4 regions of the Rhizobium sp. NFACC06-2 genome follow, and region 1 is predicted to be linked to each of the others. Evidence: predicted binding sites of a transcription regulator. Region 1 holds the regulator's gene; each other region holds the start of a gene.

Region 1 (5,489 bases):
GGCAATCTATTACCTTTTCGGTCGCGTCGAGCTCCTCGGCCGGTATGACGGAATCTCGGGCATTCCACCACTGTCCATCGGCAGCGAACCGCTGATGAGCAGCAGCTCAATCTATTACGTGATCTGGATATTCGTCATTGCCGTGGCGATCGGCGCGCAGAACCTGCTCGACAGCCGTGTCGGGCGCGGCATTCGCGCCCTGCGTGGCGGCTCGCAGGCAGCGGAGGCCTTCGGCGTGAATATCGAGCAGGCCAAACTGACCGTTTTCGTCTTCGCAGCCGTTGTAGCGGCGCTGTCAGGCTGGCTTTACGCCCATATGCAGCGCTCGATCAACCCGACGCCTTTCGGGCTCGACATGGGCATCACCTATATGCTGATGGCCGTCGTCGGCGGTTCGGGCCGGGTCGTGGGCGCCATCTTCGGCGCAGCCGTGGTGCTGGTGCTGAAAGAGGTGCTGCAACGGGTCCTGCCCGGCCTTGTCGGCACCTCGGTGAATGTGGAAATGATCGTGTTTGGCGTGCTGCTCGTGCTGATCCTGCAGCTCTCGCGCGACGGTCTTTGGCCGCTTCTGGAAAAATACCTGCCGACCCGGCCGCCGCGCGCCATCCGCCGGGCAGGCGCCGGTCTCGAAACGCGGGACATGCCTGCAGCCGGCAGTCCGCTGGTCCGGGTCGACCGGGTCCGCAAGACATTCGGCGGGCTGACGGCGGTCAACGATGTCAGCTTTGACATCAAGGCCGGGCAGATCGTCGGCCTGATCGGTCCGAACGGCGCCGGCAAGAGCACGACTTTCAATCTCATCACCGGAATCCTCGACCTTTCGGGCGGTGACGTCACCTATCAGGGACAGACGCTTTCGGGCCTCAATCCGCGGCTCATCGCCAAACGCGGCATCGCGAGAACCTTTCAGCACGCCAAGGTCCTTCCGACCATGTCGGTCCTCGAAAACATCGCTCTCGGCGCGCATCTGCGCGGCAATGCCGGCGTTTTCCGAAGCTTCTTGCGACTGGAGCGACAACAGGAGCAGGCTCTGCTTGCCGAAGCCGCGCATCAGCTCGATCGCGTCGGTCTCGGTGCCCATCGCGACCGCCCCGCCGGCGACCTCGCTCTCGGGCAGATCCGAATTCTGGAAATCGCCCGCGCGCTCTGCCTCAACCCGACCCTGCTGCTGCTCGACGAACCGGCGGCCGGTCTGCGCCACGGGGAAAAGCAGGAGCTCGCGACGCTGCTGAAAAAACTGCGGACCGAGGGCGTCAGCGTCCTGCTTGTCGAACATGACATGGGTTTCGTCATGGGGCTGGTCGACCACATCGTCGTGCTCGATTTCGGTACCCTGATCGCCGAAGGCAAGCCGGCTGAAATCCGGCAACATCCGGCCGTGATCGCGGCTTATTTTGGGGGGGCAGCGTGAGCGGACATCTACTCGACATCAAAGACATTCGCGTTGCCTATGGCCGGGCGGAAGTGGTGCACGGCATCTCGCTATCCATGACATCGGGCAGCATCGTCACGGTCATCGGGGCGAACGGAGCGGGCAAAACCACGCTGCTCAACGCCATCATGGGTGTCGTGCCTTCGCGCGGGACTATTGTTTACGACGGCGCGCCGGTGCCCGAGACGATCGAGGGCCGCGTTGCCGCCGGCCTCTGCCTGGTGCCGGAAAGGCGAGAATTATTCGGCTCGATGACGGTTGAGGACAATATCGAACTTGGCGGCTTCCTGCGTTCCCGTCGGGAGCGCGACGAGACACGCGATGCTGTTTACACACTCTTCCCGCGCCTTCGCGAACGCCGCAAGCAGCTCGCCGGAACACTGTCGGGCGGCGAAAGGCAGATGCTGGCGCTCGCGCGGGCGTTGATGAGCCGGCCGAGACTGCTACTTCTCGATGAGCCGAGCCTTGGACTTGCACCGCTGATTGTCGCCGAAATCCTGCGTATCGTCGCCGACCTGCGTCAAACCGGTGTCTCCATCCTGCTGGTCGAGCAGAATGCCCGCGCCGCGCTCGAAATTGCCGACGAAGCTTATCTCGTCGAACTCGGTGAAGTGCGCCGCTCAGGCCCAGCTTGCGAACTCGCCGTCGATCCCGCTCTGATGGCGAGTTATCTCGGGCCGGGCGAACACGCCATCCAGTGACATCCGCGACCGCTTCGTGCTGACGCTCGGCCCCGTGGAAACGGGGCGTGGCTCCGCGTGGGCGCCGCTATGACAACAGTCCAACCGCAACTCCATCTTCCAGGAGGCTTTAGATGAATTACGTCCTGACGCTGCGCTGCCCCAACAGAAGCGGAATTGTCGCTGCGGTCTCGGGCCGCATCGCACAGCATGGCGGCGATATTTATGAAGCTCAACAATTCGACGACCATGAAACGGGCATGTTTTTCATGCGCGTCGCCTTCTCCATGGCCGGCGACGAGGCAGGCTTTCGCAATGGACTTGCTGAGGAGATCGATCGCTTCGCTCTCGACGCCACGCTGCGTCCAGCAGGTGCGCCGCGCAAGCTGCTGCTGCTCGTTTCCCGCTTCGACCATTGCCTCGGCGATCTTCTCTATCGCCACCGCATTGGCGAATTGAATGCCGAGATCGTCGGCATCGTCGGCAACCACCCCCGCGAGGCCCTGAACCTCACGCTCATGGGCGGGATAAAGTATCATCACCTGCCGGTGACAAAAGACAACAAGGCCGAACAGGAAACACGCATCAAGGACATCATCGAAGAAACGGGCACCGAACTCGTCGTTCTTGCCCGCTACATGCAGATCCTATCGGACAATTTCTCCGAATACTTATCCGGGCGCTGCATCAACATTCATCACTCCTTCCTGCCTGGTTTCAAGGGCGCAAAGCCCTATCACCAAGCCCATGAGAGGGGCGTCAAGATGATCGGTGCAACGGCCCATTATGTCACCCGCGATCTCGATGAAGGGCCGATCATCTGCCAGGACGTCGAGCCGGTCAGCCACGCCGATACGCCGGATGAGCTGGTCCGCAAGGGACGCGACATCGAGCGACGCGTGCTTGCCCGGGCGGTCTCATGGCACCTTGAGGACCGGGTGCTTCTCAACAAGAACAAGACGGTCGTTTTCGCGCGATAGCACAGCCCAATCTACACCCTGGCCTGAAACGCGGAACGAATGGGACGCGTCGGGGTCTCGCCTAGGAACGACATCTGGAGCTTTGGTTACTCCCAATTTGCGAAATGTAAATTCGAGCCAAGCTTAACCAGATTTTAGGGGATTGCGGAACACATATGGAACATATAGTGTTCGTTCTGTATTTGTTTCGCGACTCCAACGACGATTCTCAAGGGTGTTTTCCTCATGCTCACGCGCAAACAGCAGGAATTGCTTCTCTTCATTCATGAGCGAATGAAAGAGTCCGGCGTGCCGCCCTCCTTCGATGAAATGAAGGATGCACTCGATCTTGCTTCCAAATCCGGCATCCACCGGCTGATCACGGCGCTCGAAGAGCGCGGGTTTATTCGCCGGCTACCTAATAGGGCACGGGCGCTGGAAGTCATCAAGCTGCCCGAGGCTTATACGCCGGGCGCAAGGCCGCAGCGCGGCTTTTCGCCGAGCGTCATCGAAGGCAGTCTCGGAAAACCGAAGGAGCCGGAACAGGCCCCTGCCGCGAAGGCGCCCGCCAATGATTTCGCCGGAGCCGCCACGGTGCCCGTCATGGGTCGTATCGCTGCCGGTGTGCCGATTTCCGCCATCCAGAACAATACCCATGATGTGGCCGTGCCGGTGGACATGCTGGGTTCGGGCGAACATTACGCGCTTGAGGTCAAAGGCGATTCGATGATCGAGGCCGGGATTTTTGATGGCGATACCGTCATCATCCGCAACGGCAACACCGCCAATCCGGGCGATATCGTCGTGGCGCTGGTGGATGATGAAGAAGCCACGCTGAAGCGCTTCCGCCGCAAGGGTGCATCCATCGCGCTGGAAGCGGCGAACCCGGCCTACGAGACCCGCATTTTCGGACCTGATCGGGTGAAAATTCAGGGCAAGCTGGTGGGATTGATCCGTCGTTACCATTGATAACTGGAGGCTACCGCCGCCATCATGACACCGAATAGGTTTTCAGGGGCGACAGATTTGGCGTTCGAAATGAATGGCGCATTGTTCCGTTGAATTGATGCGCCTTTTCTTTGTGAAATTGGCAAAAGCGCTCGTTGCTGCGAAGTTCCGTCGCGTATGACGGCCCGTCCATCAATTGGCGTTATGGGAGCCATGGATTCTTTGCGATATTCCTAGGCCCTTCGCAGGTATAGAAATGCGCGTTCCATCGGGGGAAAACGCCATGTACGATCTTTATATTGCCAACAAGAACTATTCCTCATGGTCGCTACGGCCCTGGGTTTTGATGCGCACGCTTGGCATCGCCTTTGATGAAAAACTCGTTCCCTTCGGCGAAGGTGTTTCCTTCTCCAGCTTTTCGCCGACCGGCAAGGTGCCGTGCCTTGTTGATGAGGGCGTGACGGTCTGGGAATCGCTGTCGATTGCCGAATATCTGGCCGAGAGACATCAGGGCGTATGGGCAAGCGACAAGCAGGCACGGGCCTGGTCGCGTTCGGCGGCCAGTGAAATGCATGCGGGATTTTCCTCGCTGCGCAATCTTTACCCCATGTCGGTCGGTATCCGCGTAAAACCCAAAACCGGCAATGCCGGGCTTGCGGCCGACATAAAACGCATAGATTCGCTGTGGAGCGAAGGTCTTGCAAAATTCGGCGGACCGTTTCTCGCCGGTCAGAAATTCACGGCGGTCGACGCTTTCTTCTGCCCGGTGGCGTTCCGCTTCCAGACCTATGGCGCTGATCTTTCGCCGGGGGCGAAGGATTATTGCGACCGGCTGCTTGCCCTGCCCGCCATGCGCGAATGGTATGAGGCCGGGCTGAAGGAAATCTGGCGCGATCTGCCGCACGAAGAGGAAATCGGCAGCATTGGCGAATTGACCGCGGATTTGCGCGCCAAGGCCTGACAAATCATGCTGGCGGCGCTCAATGCGATGCCGTCAGCAACCGGGTGACGGCTTCAGGCACCTCATGGTCAAAGCGCCCGCTCTTCCAGTCGTAGAAGCGATGTTCGCTCCACGGCCTGTCGGTGCTGGCGGTTGCCGCGCGCATCCGCCCCACCACCCCCGCCTGATCGCTGCCGGCGAAATTTATCTCTACCGAGCCAATACGTCTTAATGTGTCGCGGCTGAGCAGCAGGGCGCCCGAGCGGCATTGCGCAAACGAGGTTCTGCGGGAGACGATGACGATATCGGCAATGTCACAGGCTTTCCCGGCAAACCGGCCGTCTTCCAGCACGATGATAAATTCGCCGCTTTTCGCACGCGCCACACACCAAATGCCTGTCCCGCAGGTGAAAATGCCCGGCGCAGCATCTCTCAGCGTCGTTATCATCTCCCGCGCCACGGCCTTCATGTCCTCCGGCGCCAGCTTCGATCTTGCGCTGAGAGCAACGGTGGTTGCCGGGATCCCCGTC
Region 2 (5,489 bases), on a different contig from region 1:
GGTTGAACGCCGGAAAATGCTGGCCCTGCTCGGCGCCGAACTGGTGTTGACCGAAGGCCCCAAGGGCATGAAGGGCGCCATCGCCAAGGCGCAGGAACTGGCCGAGACCCTGCCTGACGCCATCATTCCGCAGCAGTTCGAAAACCCCGCCAATCCCGATATTCACCGTAAGACGACGGCTGAAGAAATCTGGAACGACACCGAAGGCACGGTCGATATTCTCGTCTCGGGCATCGGCACCGGCGGCACCATCACCGGCACGGGTCAGGTGCTGAAGTCGCGCAAGCCCGAGGTGAAGGTCATTGCCGTCGAACCTGCCGACAGCCCGGTTCTTTCCGGCGGCAACCCCGGCCCGCACAAGATTCAGGGCATCGGCGCCGGTTTTGCACCCGCCATCCTCGATACCGGCATTTATGACGAGATCGTCACCGTGACCAATGACGAGGCTTTCGAAACCGCACGTCTGGCGGCAAGGCTGGAAGGCGTGCCGGTCGGCATCTCCTCGGGTGCGGCGCTGGCGGCGGCCATCAAGGTTGGCGCGCGGGAAGAAAATGCCGGCAAGAACATCGTCGTCATCATTCCTTCCTTTGCGGAACGCTACCTTTCGACAGCGCTTTTCGAAGGCCTCGGACTTTAAGCCAGGCTTTCAAGCGCGGTAGGATCGCGCGCCAGAGTAGCGAATATTCTTATGTGCCGCCGGCTTCCGCTGGCGGCACAGTGTTTTTTCAGGGAAGGCACAACAGGCGACCTTCTGGAGCATATCCGGTTTAAACGGAATCGTTAGATGTGCCCTAATTACTTGTTTTTACACACTTCCCCACCAAAAACCGCTTCGTGCCTTTACTGGAAATGCTTTATGCCGCCGTCGTCAGCCTCTCGCCAGCGATACGATAGGACACGGCTTCCGCCACATGGATGCGGCCGACCGTCTGTTTGCCATCCAGATCGGCCAGGGTGCGGGCAACCTTGAGAATGCGATGATAACCGCGCGCGGAGAACTTCAGCCGCTCGGCCGCATCGCGCAGCAATTGCAGCCCGGACGCATCCGGCTCGGCATATTTTTCTATCAGGGTCGTCGTGCAGCGGGCATTGGTGCGAATGGCGGCAAATCCCGCCGACGCGTAACGTTCCTGCTGCGCAAGACGTGCCCGGGCGACGCGGGCGGCCACCGCCGCACTCGGCTCCGACGCGACGGGGCGGATGAGATCGGCGGCAGAGACGGCGGGAACGTCGATGCGGATATCGATACGATCCAGCAGCGGGCCGGAAATGCGGGCCTGATAATCCGTCACGCAACGCGGGCCTCGGGCGCAGGTGAAACCCGGCTCTCCCGCCATGCCGCAACGGCAGGGATTCATCGCCGCAACGAGCTGGATTTCCGCCGGATAGCTGACGCGGTGATTGGCCCGCGCAATGATGCATTCGCCCGTTTCCAGCGGCTGGCGCAATGCATCCAGCACCTGCGGCGAAAATTCCGGGAACTCATCCAGAAAAAGAACGCCGTGATGGGCGAGCGAAGCCTCACCCGGCTTGGCGCGAAGCCCTCCGCCGATCAACGCCGCCATGGTGGCGGAATGATGCGGGGTGCGGAACGGCCTGCGGTCCGAAAGCTTGCCGCCGGATAATTGGCCGGCGATGGAATGGACCATCGAAACTTCCAGCAATTCCGCCGCTTCCAGCGGCGGCAGGATGGAAGGCAGGCGGGCTGCGAGCATGGATTTGCCGGAGCCGGGTGGACCGACCATGAGCAGGTTGTGGCCGCCGGCGGCCGCCACCTCCAGCGCGCGCCGGGCGCTCTCCTGTCCTTTGATATCCGCTAAATCCGGCAGATTGACCGGGTTGGCGCGGATGGCGGGCGTTGGGCGCGAGAGAAGCTGCGTGCCGCGAAAATGGTTGGCCAGTGCAATCAGGCTGCGCGGGGCGAGAATATCGATACCTGCGCCGGCCCAGGCCGCTTCCGGCCCGCTTTCAGCGGGGCAGATCAGCCCCTTGCCAAGCGCATTGGCACCGATCGCCGCCGGCAGGGCGCCCGAAACCATACCGATGGTGCCATCGAGATTGAGTTCGCCGAGAACCACATAACGTGCCAGCATTTCTGCCGGTATCGCGCCCAAAGCCGCCATGAGGCCAAGGGCAATGGGAAGATCGAAATGCGATCCTTCCTTGGGCAGATCGGCAGGCGCGAGATTGACGGTGACCTTTTTTGCCGGCAGCGCCAGACCCGAGGCATGCAGGGCGGCCTGCACCCGCTCGCGGCTTTCGGCCACCGCCTTGTCGGGCAGGCCGACAATCTGGATGCCCACCTTTCCCGGCGCGACCATGACCTGCACCTCGACGGGCACGCCCTCTATGCCCTGAAATGCAACCGTATTGACCCTTGCCACCATGGCCTGCCCCCGCAAACCGGCCGCGCTGGTCAGAGCTTCATGCCCTATCGCGCGGCCACCCGCAAGCAACGTGCCACAGGGCGAAGAATAAAACAAGAACATCCAGCGAACAATTTCTCGCTGACGATGTATTTTAGTTGTGTCTAGTTGTACTCGCGGAACAAAGCTGGATCGGCGAAAGCCCGCCTCACAAATCCTGCGCTTCGCGCTTTTTCTCGATCGCATCCCACAACAGGCTTGCGACATCCGCACCGCCGAACTTCCGCACTTCGCGTATGCCGGTCGGCGAGGTGACGTTGATTTCCGTCATATAGTCGCCAATCACATCGATACCGACGAAGAGGAAACCGCGTTCCCGCAAGGCAGGGCCGATGCGGCGGCAGATTTCCTTCTCGCGCGCCGTCAGTTCCGTCGGTTCCGGCCGACCGCCGGCATGCATGTTGGAGCGGGCGTCGTTTTCCGCCGGCACGCGGTTGATCGCGCCAACCGGTTCGCCATCCACCAGCAGGATACGCTTGTCGCCCTTGCGGACATCCGGCAGATATTGCTGGGCGATATAGGGCTCGCGGAACATCTGGCCGAACATTTCCAGCAGCGAGGAGAAATTGCGGTCGTCGCGCGCCGAATGGAAGACGCCTGCGCCGCCATTGCCGTAAAGCGGCTTGAGGATGATATCGCCCATTTCATTGCGGAAGCGGGCGATTTCCTCCACGTCCTTGGTGATCAGCGTCTTCGGCATCAGATCGGCGAATTCGGTGACGAAAATCTTTTCCGGCGAATTGCGCACCCAGGCGGGATCGTTGACCACCAGCGTTTTCGGATGAATTCGCTCCAGCAGATGGGTCGAGGTGATGTAAGCCATGTCGAATGGCGGATCCTGACGCAGATGGATGACATCCATGGTCGACAGATCGACGCGCTCCGGTTCGGACAGCGAGAAATGGTCGCCCTTGATGTCGCGCAGTTCCATCTGCTCGACGGTGGCGTAAATCTTGCCATCGCGCATCGAGAGGCGCTCGGGCGTATAGTGGAACAGCCGGTATCCGCGCGCCTGCGCCTCAAGGCTCATGGCGAAGGTGGAGTCACCGGCTATATTGATGCCGGAGACATGATCCATCTGGATCGCGACGTTCTTGATCTTCGCCATGCGCATGTTCCTCTTGCAGCATACGGACACTTTGTCAGTCCGCGGTGCCCATTGCCTTGCCTTTTCAAGCTTCCCTGCACGATCGGTAGAAACCCGGAAATGCTTCAGAAAACCCTGAAGATGTAGGGCAGCGACCATTCAAAGGCAACTGCTGCAAGCGGTGGTTTGTGTGAGTTTTATTGAACCTTCACAATTCCGTCAGCGGAGCCGTGCAGCCCCGCCGACTGGAATGTTCTATGGGTTCAGGCCGCCAGCTTATAGGAACGGCCGGCAAACAGCTTGTTCTTGACGCGATAGGCAAAAGCCAGCGCCTTGGGGAACGGACGGCGCATGAAAGCGACTTTGCGGACATAATCATCTACGCGCCAGGTGGCCCATGTTCCCGCAGGGAAATAAGCGACGTCGCCGACCCGCAGGATGCTGATGGAACCGTCTTCCGCGGTCACATGCACTTCGCCTTCGAGAATATAGACGGTTTCATCCCAACCGAAGAACCAGCGGAACTCACCCGCCGTGCAATCCCACATGGCGGTGCTGGAGGCACGGTCGCCACTTCTGGAATGATCCGCCGCGCGCGCCTGGGGGTTGCCGGAAATGATCCATTCCGGATTGATGGGGGCCGGCTGAAGCCGCAGATCGGTGCAGGATGCGCTGACGACAGCCTCGTCTTTTGACCGGCGCAAATAGGCCGGCAATATCGGCACCGTGCGGACCGCCATGGTTGCTGCGGCAGCGAACATCATTTTGAAGGACATATTAGAAAACCCCCGTGAAATATTGGAGGTCTTCTATCATCGGGATCGTAACAAAGCGGTTTTGACAATCGGCGCAATTTTAGTCATCGCGCCGATTTCTGCGAAGCACTCAGGCTGTCGCCATTTGCGCGGGCTGCGCCGCCAGCTGCTCCGCTTTGCCGGCGATGCGCTTGCCGGTTTCGCTGGAGAAGAAATGCAGTTTTTCCGGCGCGATCGTGACGGAGAGCGCGGACGGAACCTCGACATCCGGCGGGAAAGCAACTGTCAGGCTCTGGTCACCGATCATGCCGTGGATCAGTCGCTGCGACCCCAGCTCCTCGATATAATCGACCCGAAGCGGGAAGCCCTGCTCACCTGCCGCTGCGAGGCGGAAATCTTCCGCCCGCATGCCCACCGTCACGGGGCCGGAGGCAGGCGCGAAACCGTTGAGCGCAAAGAGCGACGGACCGATGGCGAGGCTATCGCCATGCAACTCGGCGTTCAGCAGGTTCATGGCGGGAGAGCCGATGAAACTCGCAACGAAGGTCGAGGCAGGCGTATGATAGACATCCAGCGGCGCGCCGATCTGTTCGATACGGCCGCCATTCAACACCACAAGACGATCGGCCAGCGTCATGGCTTCCAGCTGATCGTGGGTGACGTAGATCGAGGTGGTGCCGAGACGCTTTTGCAGGCGCTTGATCTCGCCGCGCATGGAAACGCGCAGCTTGGCATCGAGATTGGACAGGGGCTCGTCGAAGAGGAAGGCCGCCGGTTTGCGAACGATGGCGCGACCCATGGCGACACGCTGCCGCTGGCCGCCGGAAAGGGCGCGCGGCTTGCGGTCCAGATAGGGTTCGAGCTGCAGCATACGCGCGGCTTCGGCCACACGCGCATCGATCTCCGCCTTCGGCGTCTTGCGGTTCTTCAATCCGTATTCCAGGTTCTGGCGCACCGACATATGCGGATAAAGCGCGTAGTTCTGAAACACCATGGCGATATCCCGGTCGGCCGGATCGGCATGATTGACCACCCGGTCACCGATCTTCACAGTGCCTTCGGAAATATCCTCAAGCCCTGCGACCATGCGCAGAAGCGTGGATTTGCCGCAGCCGGAGGGGCCGACCAGAACGATGAACTCGCCGTCCCTGATGTCGATATCGACGTGATGCACGGCGCGCACGCCGCCATGATAGTCCTTGCAGACCTGACTGATTTCTA
Region 3 (5,489 bases), on a different contig from region 1:
AAGATTTCGGCGACTGATATCGGGTGATTTTGAGCGCTGTCTAGCTTCACCGCGCAATTGTGAGGCGAGCGGGTTCCGCTCGTTTCTTCTCCCCGACGGGGAGAAGTCCGCGGCAGCGGGATGAGGGGGCAAGCTCTCCGCATATCTCTGCCGTTGCCCCCTCATCCGACCCTTCGGGCCACCTTCTCCCCGGCGGAGAGAAGAAACAAGCGGCGATGCCGTGCTTCCTCAAGGGCGATAACAACGGGGTGTGGGATGCGCCTTTCTCATGACACCCAGAGCCACGGACCTCATTTTTCCTCCCGCCAGCCCTCTAGATAGTTCACGCTCTCCACACCCGTGAACTTTGCGAGCCGCGCCAGTTCGGCGTCGAGCTTCTCCAGCCTACCCGTCGAGGCACGCACACCGGGTTCCAGCCACAGGCGGCGCACATCCAGCGTGCTGCGCTTGCGATCCGCCTTCATGTCGATGCGGCCGATCAGCCTGTCACCCTCCAGAAGCGGGAAGACATAATAGCCATATTGCCGTTTCGGCTCGGGCACGAAGACCTCGATGCGGTAATAGAAGTCAAATAGCCGCTCCGTGCGGTTTCGGTCGCGCAGCAACGGGTCGAAGGGGCTGAGGACGCGGACGCGGGCGGAAGGTTCCGGCACGTCTGTCAGGTCAGCGGTGAAATCGGCAAAGGCAAAAGACGCGCGGGCATTGTCCCCGTCGCTGGAGAGAAGCGAGACCTCGCAGAGTTCATCGCGATGGTTCTTGACCCAGTCCCTCGCCTCTTGCGGGGTGACGAGATCGAAAAACGCGGCGATTTCGCCATGGGTGGCGAAACCCAGCCGCTTCAGCGCCTCACGGCAGGCCCAGTCGACAAATTCGGTGTGCTCCACCTCGGTTTCGTGATGCTCGCCGGGAATGACCCGTTCGGCGAGATCATAGACCTTCTGGAAATTAACGCGGCCGGCAATCGCGAGCTTGCCGGTGTGCCAGAGATATTCAAGGGCGGTCTTGGAGGGATGCCAGTTCCACCAGCCGCCGGACTGGTGCCCCTCCTCCTTCAGCTCCCGTGCCAGAACAGGACCGGTGGCGGCGATGCGCTCCAGCGTTTCGCCGAAAGCCGCGTCGAAACCCTCGCCGTGCCATTTGCGCCAGCGCTCCTGAATGATCGGCTCGCGGCGGCGGAAACGGTGTTTCCAATAGGGATAAAATTCCGTCGGCAGGATGGAGGCGTCATGCGTCCAGTGCTCGAAAAGCGCGCGGTCCTTTTCCAAAAGCGTGGTCAGATGGCCGCGCCTGTAGGTCTGGTTGCGGGAGAAAATAATCTGGTGGTGGGCGCGCTCCACCGTGCCGATGCTGTCCACCTGTACAAAACCGATATCGGTGATGAGCTGCAACAGGCCATCCTTGGAAAGCGCCTTGCCGGGCGGAGAGGAAAGCCCCTGCCGCGCCAGAAAAATCCGTCTTGCCGCTTCGTTTGAAACCTTGATCGCCATGGCGCAGAAGGTAGAACGGCTTTTTCGCGATTGCAATGTTCTTTTTTTGTTCCTTGTTTCACTTCTGTTGATGACGGGGTATAGAACCGGAAAAAGAGCGTGAGGATGTAAGCTTGGAAATCCGTTTTACCGCCGCCGGCGTCGCTTTCGAGGGCCGGCAGGCCCTGCAGCCGCTGTCTGTGACATTGACGGAACGGCGCATCGGCGTGATCGGCCTCAATGGTTCCGGCAAGACCACCTTTGCGCGGCTGATCAACGGGCTGAACAAACCGAGCGAAGGCAGGGTTTCGGTGAACGGCCTCGACACCGTGACGGACGCCAAGGCGGTGCTGCAGACGGTCGGCTTCATCTTCCAGAATCCACAGAACCAGATCATCCTGCCGATCGTGCGCGACGATGTCGCCTTCGGGCTGAAGCGGCTCGGTCTCGGCAAGGTGGAAACCCAAGCCCGGGTGAAAGCCGTTCTCGCCCGGCTCGGCATCCCTCACCTCGAAGAACGGCGCGCGCATGAGCTTTCCGGCGGCGAATTGCAGCTTGCGGCGCTGGCGGCGCTTCTGGTCACCGAACCGCAAATCCTCATTCTCGATGAGCCGACCAACCAGCTCGATCTCAAAAACCGAGCCACCGTGGAAAAGACCATGGCGGCGCTGTCGCAGGCGCTTGTTGTCATTACCCACGATTTGCCGCTGGTTGCGAGCTTCGACCGGGTGCTGGTTTTCCATGAAGGCGCGCTGGTGGCCGACGCCGCACCCGAAGAAGCGGTGGCGCGTTATCTGGAGGTGGCATCGCGATGAAATCGCTGCATGTGGAAGGCACCGGCTGGCTCTACCGCGTCTCGCCGCGCCTCAAACTCCTGACGCTCATGGGTTTCAGCATCGCATTGTTCCTCACCGGCGATCTGCTGGTTCTCGCAGGCGCGACGGTTTTGGCCGCCCTTATTCTGGGCGCCACGCGGCTGCCCTTCAAGGACATCGGCCTGCGGCTGCGGCCGGTGACGCTGACCATCTTCCTCGTCGCCGCCTTCAGCTACCTCCTGCTTCCCGCCCATGATGCCAGTGTCAATCTTTTGCGGCTGACGGCGCTGGCGCTGCTTGCCACCGCCGTCACCATCACCGTCAGCATCTCGCAATTCATGGACGAGATCGCGCTTGCCGCCGCCCCGCTGGAAAGGCTGGGGCTGGTGAAGGCCGCCGATATCGGGCTTGCGGTCGGGCTCGTCGTGCGGTTCGTGCCTGAAATCGTCAACCGTTACCATGCGGTGCGCGATGCGCATCGGGCGCGCGGCCTGCCTGTGCGGATGGCCACCATCATCGTGCCGCTGGTGATTATGACGTTGAAGGATGCCGATGCCATTGCCGACGCCATTGACGCGCGCGGTTTCAGAGGTCAAAGCTGACGGCCAGATAACCATCCGGAGTTTCCGAGCCATGACGACCCGCGACCTTGTGCTGATTTCGCTGTTTTCCGCCATCATCATCGCACTCGGGCTTCTGCCGCCGATCACGCTCGGTTTCATTCCCGTGCCAATCACCGCGCAGTCGCTCGGCGTCATGCTGGCCGGTGTCGTGCTGGGCGCGAAACGCGGTACGCTGGCGGTTCTCCTGACAATCCTGATTGCCGCCATCGGCCTGCCGGTGCTTTCGGGCGGACGCGGCGGCCTTTCCATCTTCACGACGCCGACCACGGGCTTCCTGATCGGCTGGATCGCGGCGGTTTTCGTCACCGGCACGCTCTCGGAAAAGCTCGTCAATCGCGGCCAGTCCGCTCTCACACAGGGCATCGGTTTCTTCCTCGCCAGCCTGATCGGCGGCGTGCTCGTGCTTTATGCTTTCGGTATCACCTATCTGGCGCTGGTCGTCGGGCTCGGTTTCGAAAAGGCCTTCATGGGCTCGCTCGCCTTCATTCCGGGCGATGCGCTGAAGGCGGTGCTCGCAGCCCTTGCCGGCCGCGCCGTGATGGCCGGTTATCCGCTTCTGCCGCAGCGCGCCTGAACGGACTTTCTTCGGGAGGAAAAGAATGGCGACCCGCCTCTACGAACATCCGATCTTCCTCGAGCATATCACGCCTTCCGGCCACCCCGAGCGGCCGGATCGCCTGCGGTCGCTGAACATCGCGCTTGAACATCCGAATTTCGAGCGGCTGGACCGGAAGGAAGCGCCGCAGGCCAATGAGGATGCGGTGCTGCTGGCGCATCCGGAAGAGCATCTGCTTGCCGTCATGCGGCAGGTGCCCGAAGAGGATGGCGAGATCAACCGGATCGAGTCCGACACCTATCTCTCGCCAAAAAGCCTGCAGGCGGCGCTGACCGGCATTGGCGCTGCCATGGCGGCCGTGGATGACGTGTTTACCGGCGCTGCCGATAATGTCTTCGTCGCCGCCCGCCCGCCCGGCCACCATGCGGAAACCGCAAAGGCCATGGGTTTCTGTCTTTTCAACAATGTGGCGATTGCCGCCCGCCATGCGCAGAAGGCGCACGGCGCGGAGCGCGTCGCCATCATCGACTGGGACGTGCATCACGGCAACGGCACCCAGGATATCTTCTGGAACGACACCTCCGTGCTGTTCTGTTCCACCCACCAGATGCCGCTTTACCCGTGGAGCGGCGACAAAAACGAAACCGGCGTGAAGAACAATATCGTCAACGCGCCGCTTTCACCCAACACCGGCAGCGAATATTTTCGCGAGGCCTTCAAATCCCGCGTATTGCCGGCGATTGCCGATTTTTCGCCCGATCTCATCCTCATCTCCGCCGGTTTCGACGCGCATCACCGCGATCCGCTGGCGCAGATCAATCTGGTGGGCGAAGATTTCGACTGGGCAACGGGCCGGCTTCTGGAAATGGCTGATAAATACACATCGAACCGGGTCGTCAGCCTGCTGGAAGGCGGTTATGATCTGGAAGGGCTGGCGGAATCGGCAGCCATGCATATTTTGAGAATGATGAAGGGTTGAACATGACGGAAAATGCCAACACAGCCGATGTCAGCGGTTATTCCTTTGAAAAAGCCGTCGCCGAGCTGGAAAGCATTGTCGCACGCCTGGAACGCGGAGACGTGGCGCTGGACGAATCCATCGCCATCTATGAGCGCGGCGAAGCCCTGAAGAAGCATTGCGAGACGCTGCTGAACGCTGCCGAAAAGCGAATTGAGAAGATTCGCCTCGACCGAGCCGGCAAGCCGCAGGGTGTGGAGCCGCTGGACGGGGAGTGATTGCGTTTAGCAGGAGCGTTTGGACGTGATTAGATAAGGTAGCCACCTCCCGATTCAAACACTCGACGTCATCCTCGGGCTTGTCCCGAAGATCTGCAATGCATTGATTTTCTTGACGTGTTTAGATCCTCGGGACAAGCCCGAGGATGACGGAGGAGAGGTTTGAAAACTTCCCCGGCCGTAAGGTGTTCTCACAATGTCGTGTTAACAAGGATCGTTGACGCTGCGTTCGATATCGCGATGCTCCCCTCCCCCTCGGTTATGATAAACTCCCGCCAGACGACACGAGGAGCTTGCGATGTCCTTCTTTCCCGGTAACGATCCCGTCGCGGGTGATGCTTTTGCCTGCGACGCCATCGAGAACCTGATCATTCCGCGCACCAGCGACATTGGCGGCTTTGCCGTGCGTCGTGCGCTGCCGACCCGGCAGCGGCGTCTCGTCGGCCCCTTCATCTTTTTCGACCGTATGGGCCCGGCGATCCTGAAAGCGGGCGAGGCGCTCGACGTCAAACCGCATCCACATATCGGGCTTTCCACCGTCACCTATCTGTTCGACGGCGAAATCAAGCATCGCGACAGTCTCGGCACCGAGCTTGTCATCCGCCCCGGCGACATCAACCTGATGACCGCCGGGCGCGGCATCGTGCATTCGGAACGCACGCCGGAAAACCTGCGCGGTCATCCGCTGTCCATGTCCGGCCTGCAGACATGGCTTGCCCTGCCAGACCATATGGAAGAAATCGCCCCGGCATTTGCTCACACGGCGAAAGAAGACATGCCGTTGATCGACCTC
Region 4 (5,489 bases), on a different contig from region 1:
ATGCCACCCAGCGCCAGGCGAGACAGCAGCGGCTCCCTGCGCCATCTGGCCAAAAGCACCGATGCCCCGGCGAGATAGGCAAGCGATGCGCAGCCATTGAAGAGCGCCGCGCGATACGCATTATTGTCCGCCACCTGCTGGGCGACAACCATCGCCAGCACGGAAATGAGGCCGACAATGGATACGGTCCGTCGGTCGACGGAACGCCCATCGCTCAACGCCTTCAAGCCGAGCCAGATCAGCGCGTAACCCACAATACCGAAAGCGACACTGCCGAGCCGCCACAACGCCGGCGACAATATTCCCCATTCGCCATAACCGGCAAGCGTGGAGCCAATCGTCATCGAGGCGAAACCCGCCGCAAGGGGGATGGGACCGCGCAAGCCGCGATTGGTCATTTTCAGATAGAGAAAACTCAAAAGCCCAACGACATAAGAACACTTTTGCATCAGTATGACTGTCGCAAGGTCGAGTTCACTCAACATGATTTGTCCATACGGTAAATAAATTCGGAGAGCTTAATTATAGTATTAAGTATAAAATTTCAATAAAAATAACAGATAAATAATCAGTAAATGATACTACTGCAAGTTATGGCTCGAACATTGAATAAATCTCCAGCGCGTAAATGGAAATTTATTCAAATATTCTAATAAAACTAATATCCTTCTTGAACCGCACCATTTCCGCCTCTTTCACCTGCCCATCGGCAAGGCGCAGGAGGTAGGACGGATGCACGGTGACAAAAAGCGTTCGGCCTTCCTCCATCGGCAGAGGACGGCTCCGAATCTCCGAGAGCTTTTCCTTGCCGCCGGTCAGCGCATAAAGCGCCGTTGCGCCCATGGCAACGATCAGCTTCGGCCGAATAAGCGCGATTTCCTGATTGAGCCACCAGCGGCATTGCTCCACTTCGCCCGCATTCGGCCGCTGATGGATGCGCCGTTTGCCGCGCGTTTCATATTTGAAGTGTTTGACGGCATTGGTGACGTAGAGCTTTTTGCGCTCGATACCGACATCGGCAAGAGTCCGGTCGAAAAGCTGGCCGGACGGACCGACAAAAGGCTTGCCGGCGAGATCCTCGTGATCGCCCGGCTGTTCGCCAACGATCATGATTTCCGCATCCTCCGGCCCCGAACCGAAAACCGTTTGCGTGGCGCTGCAATGCAGGGGACAGCGGGTACAGTGGCCAGCCTCCCGCGCCAGCGACGCGAGCGTGCCGTCCGGCACGGGTTGCGTCGTCTCCCGGGCAGCGGCCGCAGCCTGCAGGCGATGGTGAAAGGGCTGCGGCTGGCTTGCCGCCCTGGTGGCCATCTCCAGCACCCGCGTCTCAGCACCGAGAACGAGACCGGGAATGAGATCGGCTTCCGGCAGGTTCTTCCAGTATTTCTTCGGCATCTCCGCCGTCATGGCTTTGATCTTGAGGCGCGCCGGATTGAATATATTGGCATAATAGGTCCGCCAGAGTTCATCCGTCTCGTCCGTCAGATCAGGCTTCGCCGCCGCCTCCCGTGAGGTTTGCAGCTCGCTTCCATCCCATCGGGCGGACCCTTTCGGCGTGGCGATCAGCCAGTCCATATCGGTAAACCGTCGCTGGAAAAACGCTGCCGTTCGCTCGACGATGAAATGATCCGGCTCGAACCAGGCCACAAACCGCCGTCGCCCGCCCTGCCCCTGCGGCAAGGGCAACTCCTTGAAACGGACGAAGGCCGTCATCTTGTGACAATCCCGGCGCACCGATTTCTCGAGCAAGCGGGCCTCTGCAACATCGGGATCGGACTTGAACTGCAACAGGGCTCGGTCCCGCTTCAGCCGCCACAACAACCGGTAAAGCAACGCAAACCGGCCGGGATCGCCATGGCAGATGACGGCCTGCGCCAGCGCCACGAACGAGGCCGGAACGGAAACCTGCCCATTGCCGGCATCGACGGTCGGCAATGGCTCGCCGGCGAAATCCAGCAGCCCTGCCCCGTCATCCCGCAACCGCCAGTCAATCGTCTCCGGTCGAATATCGGCGGCAAGGGCCGCACGCGCGGCATCGCGCCACTCGCCGAAATCGCCCCGCCCTTCCAGAACCGGGCCATACATCACAACAACGACAATTGTTCGGGCTGCGGCGCAAACATCGCCCGCAAATCCGGCCGCTCGGTCAGCTTGCCCGGCGTCCAGCCCTCGGCGACGATGAAAGCCTTCACCTTTTTCAGGGAAACACCAAAACGCGCGATATCCTCCAGCCGCAGCCGCCGGAACCGCCGCGACGAGAGAACGGAGGCCACCGTCTTGGTGCCGAAACCCGGCACACGCAGAAGCATTTCCCGCTCCGCCGCATTGACGTCCACCGGGAAACGGTCGCGATGTTTCAGCGCCCAGGCGAGTTTCGGGTCGATATCGAGATCGAGCATGCCGTCACCCCCGATTGCCGTTATCTCGCTGATATCGAAGCCATAAAAGCGATACAGCCAGTCCGCCTGATAAAGCCGGTGCTCCCGCATCAGCGGCGGCTTGATGAGCGGCAGGTTTTTCGACGAATCGGGAATGGGGCTGAAGGCCGAATAATAGACGCGCCGCAAACCGTAGCTGCCATAAAGCCGGGCGCTGGTGGAGAGAATGGTGCTATCGTCAGCGCCATCCGCCCCCACGATCATCTGCGTGCTCTGCCCGGCCGGCGCAAAGCGCCTGGTCTTGCGTGTCCGGACGGTAGGCTCTCCGGCCTCTTCGATCTTCAGACGGATATCGGCCATGGAGCGGCGAATATTGACGGGCTGCTTTTCCGGCGCGAAACGGCCAATGCCGCTATCGGTCGGCAATTCGATATTGATCGAGAGACGATCCGCGTAAAGCCCTGCCTCCTCAATGAGCCTGGGCGATGCTTCGGGAATGGATTTCAGGTGGATATACCCACGAAAACCATGGGTAACCCGCAACTCCCGCGCCACGCGCACCATCTCCTCCATCGTATGATCGGAGGAACGGATGATGCCGGAGGACAGGAACAGCCCCTCAATATAGTTGCGCCTGTAAAACTCCAGCGTCAGCCAAACCACCTCTTCCGGCGTGAACCGTGCCCGCTCGACATTGCTGGAGGAGCGGTTGATGCAATAGGCGCAATCATAGATACAGAAATTGGTGAGCAGGATTTTCAAAAGCGAAATGCATCGCCCGTCCGGCGCATAGGCATGGCAGATGCCCGACCCTTCCGTGGAGCCCAGACCGCCCGATGCTGCGGAGTTGCGTTTTGTCGTGCCGCTGGATGCGCAGGAAGCATCGTATTTCGCCGCGTCGGAGAGAATGGCCAGCCGTTGCCTGATCGACTTCTTCATAGGTATGTTCACTATATGTTCCATAGACAAATGTCAATAACATAAGGTAAGGTATTGATTACGCTACGAAATATGTACGCCTCAAATTTGCTGGCATTTCGATGTCGTCTTCTGATATAGTCGGCGCAGTTATGATTTTGGCATGGTTCCGGAGTTCCCCTCCGGAACCTGTTTCTTTTTGTGTCTGCAAGTAAAGCGACCGGAATGCGAAGGATAAAAAAATGGTAGAAAAAGTACCGATGACTCAGGGTGGATTCGTCAAGCTGCAGGAGGAGCTGCGCTGGCGCCAGCAGGAGGAACGCCCCCGTATCATCGAGGCGATTGCGGAAGCGCGCGCCCATGGCGACCTTTCGGAAAACGCCGAGTACCATGCTGCCAAGGAAGCACAGAGCCACAATGAAGGCCGCATCACCGAACTCGAAGACCTGACCGCACGTGCGGAAGTCATCGATCTCTCCAAGATGTCGGGCTCGAAGATCAAGTTCGGCGCCACCGTCAAGCTGGTGGATGAGGATAGCGACGAGGAAAAGACCTATCAGATCGTCGGCGATCAGGAAGCCGATGTGAAGGCCGGCCGCATCTCCATTTCCTCGCCCATCGCCCGCGCGCTCATCGGCAAGGAAGTTGGCGACAGCATCGAAGTCAACGCGCCTGGCGGCGCCAAGGGCTACGAGATTCTCGCGGTTCAGTGGGGCTAATGCCCCCACATGCAATGCGCCCCATGCCGGCGCATTGCTTTTCCTGACGTCTTCAATCCCCCGAATTAGCCGCAAAGACGGAAGCCCATCTTGTCCCACGTCAGTCTGAAAGATGTGCAGGTGCTTGCGCCGAACTTCAAACGCAGGCTTTCCGGCGTTACCTCCACCATCGTTCAACTTATTCCGGTGCAGAACCGGCTGGGACAGAAGGTGGCCGTCATCGGCCCCGGCCTGCCGCCGCATCTGCCGCATGTGCGCTTCCGCGATCTCTGGCGGCTCTGGCAAAACGGCCCGCAGGGCGGCCCGCGTATCTGGCATGCCCGTCGCAACCTCGAAATGTTGCCGGGTCTTTTCATGCGTGACGTGCTGCGCATGAAGGTGAGGCTGCTGTTCACCTCGGCCGCACAAAGGCGGCATTCCGCCTATACACGGTTTCTGATTTCGAAGATGGACGCCGTGGTCGCGACCAGCACCCGCTCCGGCTCGTTTCTGGAAGTACCCCATCGCGTTGTCATGCATGGCGTCGATACCGACCTGTTCCATCCGGCAACCGGTCCGGAAGACACGATCGCGGCAAGCGGCCTGCCGGGACAATATCTCATCGGCTGCTTTGGACGGGTGCGCCACCAGAAGGGCACCGATCTCTTCGTGCGCGCCATGATCGAGCTATTGCCCGCCCATCCGCAATGGACAGCCATTGTTTCCGGCCGGGTAACGGCGGAACACAAGGCTTTTGCCGAGGCACTCGAGGCCGATGTCAAGGCTGCCGGCCTTTCGGAGCGCATTGTGTTTCAGGGTGAGGTGGACGACATCAAGCCGTGGTACCGGCGGCTGACGCTCTATGTCGCCCCGTCGCGCAATGAAGGTTTCGGCTTGACGCCGCTCGAGGCCATGGCATCGGAAACGGCCGTCGTCACCAGCACTGCCGGCGCCTATGAGGAAATGATCGTCAGGTGTGAAACCGGCGCAGTCGTCGAGGCGGGTGATTATGCATCGCTCAGGGATGCGATAAGGACCTATCTTGCCGACCCTGCTCTGGCCGAGAACCATGCAAAGGCCGGCCTTTCGCATGTACGCAGCACATTTCCGCTTGAAAAAGAGGCTACGAGTCTCGGCGACGTCTATGAGGCTTTGCGGCGCGGGTAACGCGTCTTAAGGCGGAGCCTTCCGCTCAGATTTCCACCAGACCGACGCGCTTGACCTGCCGGATGGTGAGCATGGTGCGCACCGTATCGACATTTTCGTCCGCCGTCAGAACTTCGATGACGAAATCCTGAAACTCGGTCAGGTTCTTCGCCACGCAATGCAGCAGGAAATCGCTCTCGCCCGATACCATCCAGGCTTGGCGCACCAGCGACCAGCCGGCGGTTGCCGCCGCAAAAGCCTTCAGGTTACTATCCGACTGGCGCTTGAGACCGACCATGCAGAAGGCGACGAGATCGAAACCGAGCTTCGGCGCGTTCAACATGGCGTG

Evidence for each region. Region 1 encodes LexA, which represses DNA repair genes until DNA is damaged. Its sites were predicted from a motif close to TGTTCNNNNTGTGTTCNG; they were not measured.
Region 2: the regulator LexA is predicted to act here: its motif matches at 2,471-2,488, upstream of F3H58_RS15895 (YifB family Mg chelatase-like AAA ATPase).
Region 3: the regulator LexA is predicted to act here: its motif matches at 1,524-1,541, upstream of F3H58_RS11960 (energy-coupling factor ABC transporter ATP-binding protein).
Region 4: the regulator LexA is predicted to act here: its motif matches at 3,323-3,340, upstream of F3H58_RS02065 (putative DNA modification/repair radical SAM protein).

Annotation. Positions count from the first base shown of each region.
Region 1 is NZ_FMVA01000002.1:74,118-79,606, forward strand. It holds gene F3H58_RS04695 (branched-chain amino acid ABC transporter ATP-binding protein/permease) at 1-1,411, shown strand, start outside; gene F3H58_RS04700 (ABC transporter ATP-binding protein) at 1,468-2,133, shown strand; gene purU (formyltetrahydrofolate deformylase) at 2,247-3,092, shown strand; gene lexA (transcriptional repressor LexA) at 3,318-4,040, shown strand; gene F3H58_RS04715 (glutathione S-transferase family protein) at 4,303-4,980, shown strand; gene F3H58_RS04720 (ComEC/Rec2 family competence protein) at 5,000-5,489, opposite strand, start outside.
Region 2 is NZ_FMVA01000008.1:234,529-240,017, reverse strand. It holds gene cysK (cysteine synthase A) at 1-637, shown strand, start outside; gene F3H58_RS15895 (YifB family Mg chelatase-like AAA ATPase) at 855-2,387, opposite strand; gene gshB (glutathione synthase) at 2,575-3,534, opposite strand; gene F3H58_RS15885 (cupin domain-containing protein) at 3,777-4,289, opposite strand; gene F3H58_RS15880 (sn-glycerol-3-phosphate import ATP-binding protein UgpC) at 4,399-5,489, opposite strand, start outside.
Region 3 is NZ_FMVA01000005.1:258,340-263,828, forward strand. It holds gene ribB (3,4-dihydroxy-2-butanone-4-phosphate synthase) at 1-27, shown strand, start outside; gene F3H58_RS11955 (winged helix-turn-helix domain-containing protein) at 291-1,487, opposite strand; gene F3H58_RS11960 (energy-coupling factor ABC transporter ATP-binding protein) at 1,601-2,281, shown strand; gene F3H58_RS11965 (energy-coupling factor transporter transmembrane component T family protein) at 2,278-2,883, shown strand; gene F3H58_RS11970 (biotin transporter BioY) at 2,915-3,478, shown strand; gene F3H58_RS11975 (histone deacetylase family protein) at 3,504-4,439, shown strand; gene F3H58_RS11980 (exodeoxyribonuclease VII small subunit) at 4,442-4,696, shown strand; gene F3H58_RS11985 (pirin family protein) at 4,995-5,489, shown strand, end outside.
Region 4 is NZ_FMVA01000001.1:391,638-397,126, forward strand. It holds gene F3H58_RS02055 (GGDEF domain-containing protein) at 1-485, opposite strand, end outside; gene F3H58_RS02060 (UdgX family uracil-DNA binding protein) at 637-2,085, opposite strand; gene F3H58_RS02065 (putative DNA modification/repair radical SAM protein) at 2,085-3,317, opposite strand; gene greA (transcription elongation factor GreA) at 3,539-4,015, shown strand; gene F3H58_RS02075 (glycosyltransferase family 4 protein) at 4,106-5,161, shown strand; gene F3H58_RS02080 (Lrp/AsnC family transcriptional regulator) at 5,187-5,489, opposite strand, start outside.